One region of the Streptomyces sp. NPDC051738 genome, then DNA from elsewhere that is predicted to be linked to it. Evidence: riboswitches for the same ligand, from Rfam matches in the RefSeq annotation. Region 1 holds a riboswitch; the other holds the start of a gene.
The links. A riboswitch is a leader RNA that binds a small molecule or an ion and turns the genes downstream of it on or off. The one in region 1 is predicted to bind S-adenosylmethionine.
Positions count from the first base shown of each region.

Region 2: it holds a riboswitch for S-adenosylmethionine, as region 1 does, so the genes downstream of both, thrC (threonine synthase) here and ACIA8X_RS17710 (aminotransferase class V-fold PLP-dependent enzyme) in region 1, are expected to answer to the same signal.

Region 1 is NZ_JBITCM010000007.1:6,431-10,840, forward strand. Features, by position in the region: gene ACIA8X_RS17700 (cytochrome bc complex cytochrome b subunit) at 1-1,006, shown strand, start outside; gene trpD (anthranilate phosphoribosyltransferase) at 1,198-2,262, shown strand; SAM riboswitch class IV at 2,348-2,464, shown strand; gene ACIA8X_RS17710 (aminotransferase class V-fold PLP-dependent enzyme) at 2,609-3,976, shown strand; gene ACIA8X_RS17715 (glycerate kinase) at 3,931-4,410, opposite strand, start outside.
Region 2 is NZ_JBITCM010000012.1:45,088-49,497, forward strand. Features, by position in the region: gene ACIA8X_RS26840 (trehalose-6-phosphate synthase) at 34-1,467, opposite strand; gene ACIA8X_RS26845 (glucosyl-3-phosphoglycerate synthase) at 1,586-2,530, opposite strand; SAM riboswitch class I at 2,690-2,836, shown strand; gene thrC (threonine synthase) at 2,855-4,141, shown strand; gene ACIA8X_RS26855 (MoaD/ThiS family protein) at 4,224-4,410, shown strand, end outside.

The DNA.
Region 1 (4,410 bases):
CGTGGCCCGCTTCTACTCGATCCACATCCTGCTGCTGCCGGGCATCATGCTCGGTCTGGTGGTCGGCCACCTGATCCTGGTCTTCTACCACAAGCACACGCAGTTCGCGGGCCCCGGAAAGAACAACAAGAACGTCGTCGGCATGCCGCTGCTGCCGGTCTACATGGCCAAGGCCGGAGGCTTCTTCTTCCTGGTCTTCGGTGTCATCGCGATCATCGCGGCGGTGGCGCAGATCAACCCGATCTGGGCCATGGGTCCCTACCGTCCGGATCAGGTGTCCACGGGCGCCCAGCCCGACTGGTACATGGGCTTCGCCGAGGGTCTGGTCCGCTACATGCCGGGCTGGGAGATCAACTTCTGGGGTCACACGCTCGTCCTGGGCGTGTTCATCCCGCTGGTCCTCTTCGGCCTGGTGCTGGGCGCGATCGCGGTCTACCCGTTCATCGAGTCCTGGGTCACCGGCGACAAGCGCGAGCACCACATCCTGGACCGCCCGCGCAACGCCCCGACGCGTACCGCGTTCGGCGTCGCCTGGATCACGGTGTACATGATCGGCCTGGTCGGCGGTGGCAACGACCTGTGGGCCACCCACTTCCACCTGTCGATCAACGCGGTCACCTGGTTCGTCCGGATCGGGTTCTTCGCCGGACCGGTCATCGCGTTCATCGTCACCAAGCGGATCTGCCTGGGCCTGCAGCGCCGGGACAAGGACAAGGTGCTGCACGGACGCGAGTCGGGCATCATCAAGCGCCTGCCGCACGGTGAGTTCATCGAGGTGCACGAGCCGCTCAGCCAGGACGCGCTGCACACCCTCACCGCGCACGAGCAGTACCAGCCGCTGGAGATCGGCCCGACGGTCGACGAGAACGGCGTCGAGCGCAAGGTGAAGGGCTCCGAGAAGCTGCGCGCCAAGCTCAGCAAGTCCTACTTCGACGAGAACGGCCAGATCCCCAAGCCGACGGTCGAGGAGTACAAGGAGATCACGAGCGGCCACGGCCACCACTGATCGCTGCGTTTCGCCACGCCACGGCCGAGGGCCCCATCCGGTTGAACGGGTGGGGCCCTCGGCCGTGCCCGGGGTCAGGGCCCCGTCCGGTCTTCGGACGGGGCCCTTCTCCGGGTCCCGGGGCTGGATAGGGTGGACCTCGTTGAGACTCTCGTCCCGTACTGCGGGACGCCTGACACCTGGAGCGGCTTATGAGCGCTGTGACCCCCGCTGGAGGCGACACCGCGGCGGCCCGCTCCTGGCCCGAGGTGCTGAGTGCCCTGCTCGCCGGAGAAGACCTGAGCGCCGCGGACACGGCATGGGCGATGGACCGCTTCATGAGCGGCGAGGCCTCGGACGCCCAGATCGCCGGATTCATGGTGGCGCTGCGGGCCAAGGGCGAGACGGTCGAGGAGATCAACGGTCTCGTCGAGGCGATGTACGCCCACGCCCAGCCGCTGGACATTCCCGGACCGGCCGTCGACATCGTCGGCACCGGCGGCGACCGGGCCAAGACGGTCAACATCTCCACGATGTCCGCCATCGTGATCGCGGGCGCCGGGGCGAAGGTCGTCAAGCACGGCAACCGGGCGTCGTCCTCGGCGAGCGGCTCGTCCGACGTGCTGGAGAAGCTCGGCATCAACCTCGACCTGTCGCCCGAGGGCGTGGCGCGGGTGGTGGACGAGGCCGGCATCACCTTCTGCTTCGCGGCCAAGTTCCACCCCTCGATGCGGTTCGTCGGCGGCGTACGGCGGGACCTGGGCATCCCGACCTCGTTCAACCTCCTCGGCCCGCTGACCAACCCCGCCCGCGTCACCGCCTCGGCCGTCGGCTGCTTCGACACCCGGATGGCGGGCCTCATCGCCGGCGTACTGGCCGAGCGCGGCTCGTCCGCGCTGGTGTTCCGCGGCGACGACGGCCTCGACGAGCTGACGACGACGGCCACTTCGCGCGTGTGGGTCGTCCGGGACGGCAAGGTGGCCGAGGAGGGCTTCGACCCGCGCGACGTCGGCATCGACCTCGTGCCGGTGGAGGCGCTGCGGGGCGCGGACGCCTCGTACAACGCGGAGGTCGCGCGACGGCTGCTGGACGGCGAGACGGGGCCCGTACGGGACGCCGTACTGCTCAACTCGGCCGCGGCGCTGGTGGCGTTGGAGCCGACGGCCGCTCCGCTCACCGAGCAGATCCGGCTCGGTATGGCGAGGGCGGCGGAGTCGATCGACTCGGGGACGGCCAAGCGGACGCTGGAGCGTTGGGTGGCGGCCAGCAACGCCTGAGTTCCCCGTGATGTGACGCAAGGCGCAGTCCGAATTCTGGACTGCGCCTTGCGTGCTGATGATCGTGTGGCAGGATATTGGACCAGGTCATGAGTGACAGTCATGAGGCCCCGGCCGACTGTCCGGCAACCCTCCGTCCGTGGCGGGGTGCCCCGGGTGAAGACCAGGCCGTAGGCAGCGAGGTCTGCGGCAAGCGCGGGCCCCTCTCGAAACCAGGGGTCCTGGTCGTTCGAGGGAGTCTTCCGTGAGCAAGCGAATGCGATAGGGCTGCTGAGCCCCGCCTCCGCGCACCCTTTTCTCTTTTCCTGCATGCCTTCAATCGGCATGCCTCTCACGGGAGTTCCCCATGTCTGTCTCCACCGCTGCCGCCGCCCAGACCATTTGTGCCCCGCTGCCCGTTCTGGGTCGAGATGTCACCGTTCCGCTGGTCACCGGCGGCGAGGTCACCTACGCCGCGCTCGACTACGCCGCCAGTGCCCCCGCCCTCCAGCGCGTCTGGGACGACGTCGCCGCCTACGCGCCGTACTACGGCAGCGTCCACCGCGGCGCCGGCTACCTCTCCCAGCTCTCCACCGACCTGTTCGAGAACGCCCGCAGGACGGTCGCCGAGTTCCTCGGCTGCCGGGACGGCGACCAGGTCGTCTTCACCCGGTCCACCACCGACTCGCTCAACCTGCTCGCCGCCGCCCTCCCGGCCGACTGCCAGGTCTTCGTCTTCGAGACCGAGCACCACGCCTCGCTGCTGCCCTGGCGGGAGGCCCGCGTCACCTACCTCAACGCGCCCCGCACCCACCGCCAGGCCGTCGAGACGCTGGAGCGCGCCCTCGCCGACCGTGACCCCTACGGCCCGGCCCTGGTCTGCGTCACCGGCGCCTCGAACGTCACCGGCGAGCTGTGGCCGGTCCGCGAGCTGGCCGCCGCCGCCCACGCGCACGGCGCCCGGATCGTCCTGGACGCCGCCCAGCTGGCCCCGCACCACCCGGTGAGCGTCCAGGACCTCGACGTCGACTGGGTCGCCTTCTCCGGGCACAAGCTGTACGCCCCCTTCGGCTCGGGCGTCCTGGCCGGGCGGGCCGACTGGCTGCGCGAGGCGGAGCCGTACCTCGCGGGCGGCGGTGCCAGCCGCAAGGTCACCCGGCGTGAGGACGGGGGAGTGGACGTCGAGTGGCACGAGAGCGCCGCACGGCACGAGGCCGGGTCGCCCAACGTCATCGGCGCCTACTCCATCGCCTCGGCCTGCAAGGCGCTCACCGAGGCCGGGTTCGACAGCCTGGTCGCGCGCGAGGAGTACCTGATCGAGAAGGTGCGCGCCGGGCTCGCCGAGGTTCCCGAGGTGCGGATCCTCTCCCTCTTCGGGGACGACGCCCCGCGCGTCGGTGTCCTCTCCTTCGTCGTCGAGGGCTGGAACAGCTCCCACTTCGCCGCCGCGCTCTCCGCCGAGTACGGCATCGGGGTGCGGGACGGGCTGTTCTGCGCCCACCCCCTCGTCCGGACCCTGCTGGGCAGCGACCCGCAGACGCAGGGCGAGTGCGGCGCCCCGGAGGCCGCGCCCGGCGAGAAGTCCCTCAACGCCATCCGGGTGAGCTTCGGGGCCGGTACGCCGGACGAGCACGTCGAGCGGTTCGTGGGCGCCGTGAAGGAGCTCGTCCAGGTCGGCGCGCAGTGGAACTACCGCACGGAGGACGGTCGTTGCGTCCCGGACACCTCCGCGTGAGCCGGTAGCCGGGCGCCCAGCAGGATCATCCGCAGGGCGCGCTCGGTCGCGTCCGTGAGGAGTTCGGAGGCCCGCACCAGGGCCTCCGCCAGGGCCATCGGCGCCGGCAGGATCCCGCTGTACGCGTCCACGCCCGGCACTTCGTGCGCGCCCTCGCCGAGGGTGCCCGCCAGCGCCAGCACCGGGCGGCCGTACAGCTTGGCCCGGCGGGCCACCTCGGCCGGGACCTTGCCCCTGGGCGTCTGGTGGTCCAGGGCGCCCTCGGCGGTGACGACCAGGTCGGCGCGGGCGAGGCGGGCGTCCAGGTCGAGGTGATCAAGCAGCACGTCGAAGCGGGGGAGGAGCCGGGCGCCCAGGGCGGCGAGGCCCGCGCCCAGACCGCCGGAGGCTCCGGTGCCGTCGCCGTGGCGCAGGTCGGTGGCGTGGACGGCGAG
Region 2 (4,410 bases), on a different contig from region 1:
TGTCCGCTCGCGCCCGATGCGGGCTGACCGGACTCAGGCAGGCCGCCCGGCCGTCCCTCCCCCCAGCGCGTTCAGCTGGTCCAGGAACCACTGCGCCGGTGGGAGTGCGGTGGCCGCCGCGGCCAGGCGCTTCGATCGCTCGGTTCGTTCCTCCGGGCCCATGGACAGGGCCTCGTGCAGGGCTCGTGCCGTGTCGATCACGTCGTACGGGTTGACGGTGATCGCGTCCTCGCCCAGTTCCTCGAAGGCGCCCGCCTCTCGGGAGAGGACCAGCACGCAGCCCTCGTCGGAGACGATCGGTACCTCCTTGGCGACGAGGTTCATGCCGTCGCGGATGGGGTTGACCAGGGCCACGTCCGCCAGCCGGTACGCGGCCAGTGAGCGGGCGAAGTCGTCCTTGACGTGGAGTACGACCGGGGTCCAGGTCGGGGTCCGGTAGGCGGAGTTGATCTCCTCGGCCAGGCGCTGGACCTCGGCCGTGTAGTCCCGGTAGACCGCCAGGTCCTGCCGCGAGGGGTAGGCGAAGGCCACGTGCACCACCCGCTCGCGCCACTCGGGGTGGTCGTCCAGCAGTTGTCGGTACGCCAGCAGGCCTCGCACGATGTTCTTGGACAGCTCGGTCCGGTCGACGCGCACGATCGCCCTGCGGGCCCGCCCGTCGGCCGCCGTGCCGATCTCGTCCTTCAGCGCCGCCATCCGCTCGGCCACGTCGGGCTGATGCGAACGCTCCCGTAGGAAGTCCGCGTCCGCGCCCAGGCCGTGCACGCCGACCCGCGTATCCCCGAGCCCGCCTGCGAACTCCGTACAGCACGCCTCGAACGCGCTCGCCCACCGCCGGGTGAGGAACCCCAGCCGGTCCGCGCCGAGCATCCCGCGCAGGACCTGCGAGCGGATGTCGTCCGGCAGCATCCGGAAGTACTCCGGTGGCGCCCACGGCGTGTGCGAGAAGTGACCGATGCGCAGGTCCGGGCGTAGTTCGCGGAGCATTCCCGGCACCAGCGTCAGGTGGTAGTCCTGGACGAGCACCGCCGCCCCCGGCGCCGCCCGCCCGGCCAGCGCCTCCGCGAAGGCGCGGTTGTACGTCTCGTACGACGCCCACTGGCGCCGGAACTCCGCGTCGAAGACCGGCTCCAGCGGTGTCTGGTACAGCATGTGGTGGACGAACCAGAGGACCGAGTTGGCGATGCCGTTGTAGGCGTCGGCGTGCACGTCGGCCGGGATGTCCAGCATCAGCACGCCGTCCTCGCCGACCCCGCGCCGCACCGCCTCGCGGTCCCCGTCGGACAGCGCCGAGCACACCCACAGGGCGCCCGCCTCCGGCCCGATCGCCGACAGCCCGGAGACGACTCCGCCGCCGCCCCTCTTGGAGTGCAATGAACCGTCGTCGCGCACCTGGTACGAGACCGGGCCGCGGTTCGACGCGACCAGCACCCTGGCCGCGCCCTGCGCATCCTGCGTGGAAGCCATACGCCTCAACCTAGCCCGGCCCGGAAACGCTCAAACGTGCGGTTCCGCTCAGTGGAGGGTTCTTTCACGCCCTGTACGAGGGTTCTCGTACGCCCTGTATACGGCCGGTTTCCGGCGTTTACGCGACCTTCCGCGTCGCATACTCGGCGATCTCCACCATCGGCGGCCGCTCCTCGGTGTCCACGGAGTACGTGCGCGGCTCGAACCCGTCCCCGCCCCGCTCGAACTGCGTGAGCGACGGCCGGATCAGATGCCCGCGGGCCAGCCGCAGCTGCGCCGTGCGGTAGATCGCGGCGGACATCCGGCCGAGCGCCTGCCCGTCCTGGTGCCGGTGCTTGCGCACCCCCACGTCCACCTGGGCCAGCGCGTCCAGCCCCACCAGGTGCAGCGCGTCGATGAGCATGCCCAGCTCGACGCCGTATCCGACGGGGAACGGGAGCTGTTCCAGCAGGCTGCGGCGGGCCGCGTACTCGCCGCCCAGCGGCTGCACGAAACCGGCCAGCTGCGGCCAGTGCATGTTCAGCAGCGGGCGCGCCATCAGCTCGGTCACCCGGCCGCCCTGACCCGCCGCGCCGCCGAGCGGGCGGTCGTACATGCCCTTCACGAGGTCGACCTCGGGGTTGGTCAGCAGCGGGCCGACGATGCCCGAGACGAAGTCGGAGGAGAACTCCTTCAGGTCGGCGTCGATGAAGCAGACGATGTCCCCGCTCGTGACCAGCAGGGAGCGCCACAGGACCTCGCCCTTGCCGGGCACGGTCGGGACGCGCGGGAGGATCTCGTCCCGGTGCACGACGGTCGCGCCCGCCGCGGCGGCCACCTCGGAGGTGCGGTCGGTGGACCCGGAGTCGACGACGATGATCTCGTCGACCAGCGGGACCTGCTTCATGAGGTCGTGACGGATGATCGCGACGATGTCGCCGACCGTCTCCTCCTCGTTGAGCGCGGGCAGCACGACGGAGACCGACTGACCCGTACGCTGTTTGGCGGCCAGGATCTGATGGAGTGGACGATCGGTCACGGACCAGGAGCGGGTACTCAGCCAGCGCTCGGCTTCTTCCAGCACAGTCTGTTGCTCCTCACTGTCGTGATCACAGCAGGTAATCGTGTGATCCATCTCGCGGTTCGGACGACTATCTCAACTGTCCTGGCCTTCGGTTACAGTCTTGAACAACGCGGATGACCATCGCATGTCCGAGGTCGGCCGTTGTTAACAACCGCATACAGCTCATCCAGAGGGGCAGAGGGAAACGGCCCGATGAAGCCCCGGCAACCCTCCAGCCGGTCTTGTCACGTTGACGTGGCGAGGCTCCCGGCTTGGGAAGGTGCCAAATCCGTCTCACGGCGAGATGCGTCGTGAGGAAGATGAGGAGAAAGGGCCTCGCCTCACATGGCTGTGCAGACTGTTGCAAGCACCACCGATTCCACCGTAGACCTCGGCCCCGCCGCCGCGCTCTCCTGTCGTGAGTGCGGTCACCGGGTACCCCTCGGACCGGTCTTCGCCTGCGAGGAGTGTTTCGGCCCGCTGGAGATCGCCTACGACTTCTCGGCCTACGACGCCGAGGAACTCCGCAAGCGGATCGAGGCGGGTCCCGCGAACATCTGGCGCTATGCGCCGCTCCTTCCCGTCCCGGCCGACGTGGCTTCCAAGCCGAACATCAACCCCGGCTGGACCAAGCTCGTCCAGGCCGACAACCTCGCCGGTGAGCTGGGCGTCGACGCCGGCAAGCTGTTCGTGAAGGACGACTCCGGCAACCCGACGCACTCCTTCAAGGACCGCGTCGTCGCCCAGGCCCTGGAGGCCGCCCGCGCCTTCGGGTTCACCACCCTCTCCTGCTCCTCGACCGGCAACCTCGCGGGTGCCGTCGGCGCCGCCGCCGCCCGCGCCGGGTTCCGCTCCTGCGTGTTCATCCCGCACGACCTGGAGCAGGGCAAGGTCGTCATGGCCGCGGTCTACGGCGGCGAGCTCGTCGGCATCGAGGGCAACTACGACGACGTGAACCGCTTCTGCTCCGAGCTGATCGGCGACCCGGCCGGCGAGGGCTGGGGCTTCGTCAACGTCAACCTGCGGCCGTACTACGCGGAGGGCTCGAAGACGCTCGCGTACGAGATCTGCGAGCAGCTCGGCTGGCAGCTCCCGGACCAGCTGGTCGTGCCGATCGCCTCGGGTTCGCAGCTCACGAAGATCGACAAGGGGCTGCAGGAGCTGATCAAGCTCGGGCTCGTCGAGGACAAGCCGTACAAGATCTTCGGTGCGCAGGCGGAGGGGTGCTCCCCGGTGTCCGTCGCGTACAAGGCGGGGCACGAGGTCGTCCGGCCGCAGAAGCCGAACACCATCGCCAAGTCCCTCGCCATCGGCAACCCGGCCGACGGGCCGTACGTCCTGGACATCGCGCGGCGCACCGGCGGTGCGGTGGAGGACGTCAACGACGAGCAGATCGTCGACGCGATCAAGGTCCTGGCCCGCACGGAGGGCATCTTCGCCGAGACGGCGGGCGGCGTCACGGTGGGCGTCACGAAGAAGCTGATCGAGAATGGCCTTCTCGACCCCACCAAGACCACCGTCGTCCTGAACACCGGTGACGGTCTCAAGACGTTGGACGCGGTGGCGGGTACGGGGCTGACTGCGACGATTCGTCCCAACCTTGATTCGTTCCGCGAGGCCGGCCTCGCTTAGCCGTTTTCGTCTGCGGGCCGGTGGGGGCTGGTCGCGCAGTTCCCCGCGCCCCTGGGGCGTCTACCTGACCGGAGGTCATAACGTGAGCGTCAACGTCCGCATCCCCACCATCCTGCGCACCTACACGGGTGGCCAGGCCGAAGTGACCGCCGAGGGCGTCACCCTCGCCGAGGTCATCGCCGACCTGGAGAAGAACCACACCGGGATCGCCGCCCGGGTTCTCGACGACCAGGGCAAGCTGCGTCGGTTCGTCAACGTGTACGTCAATG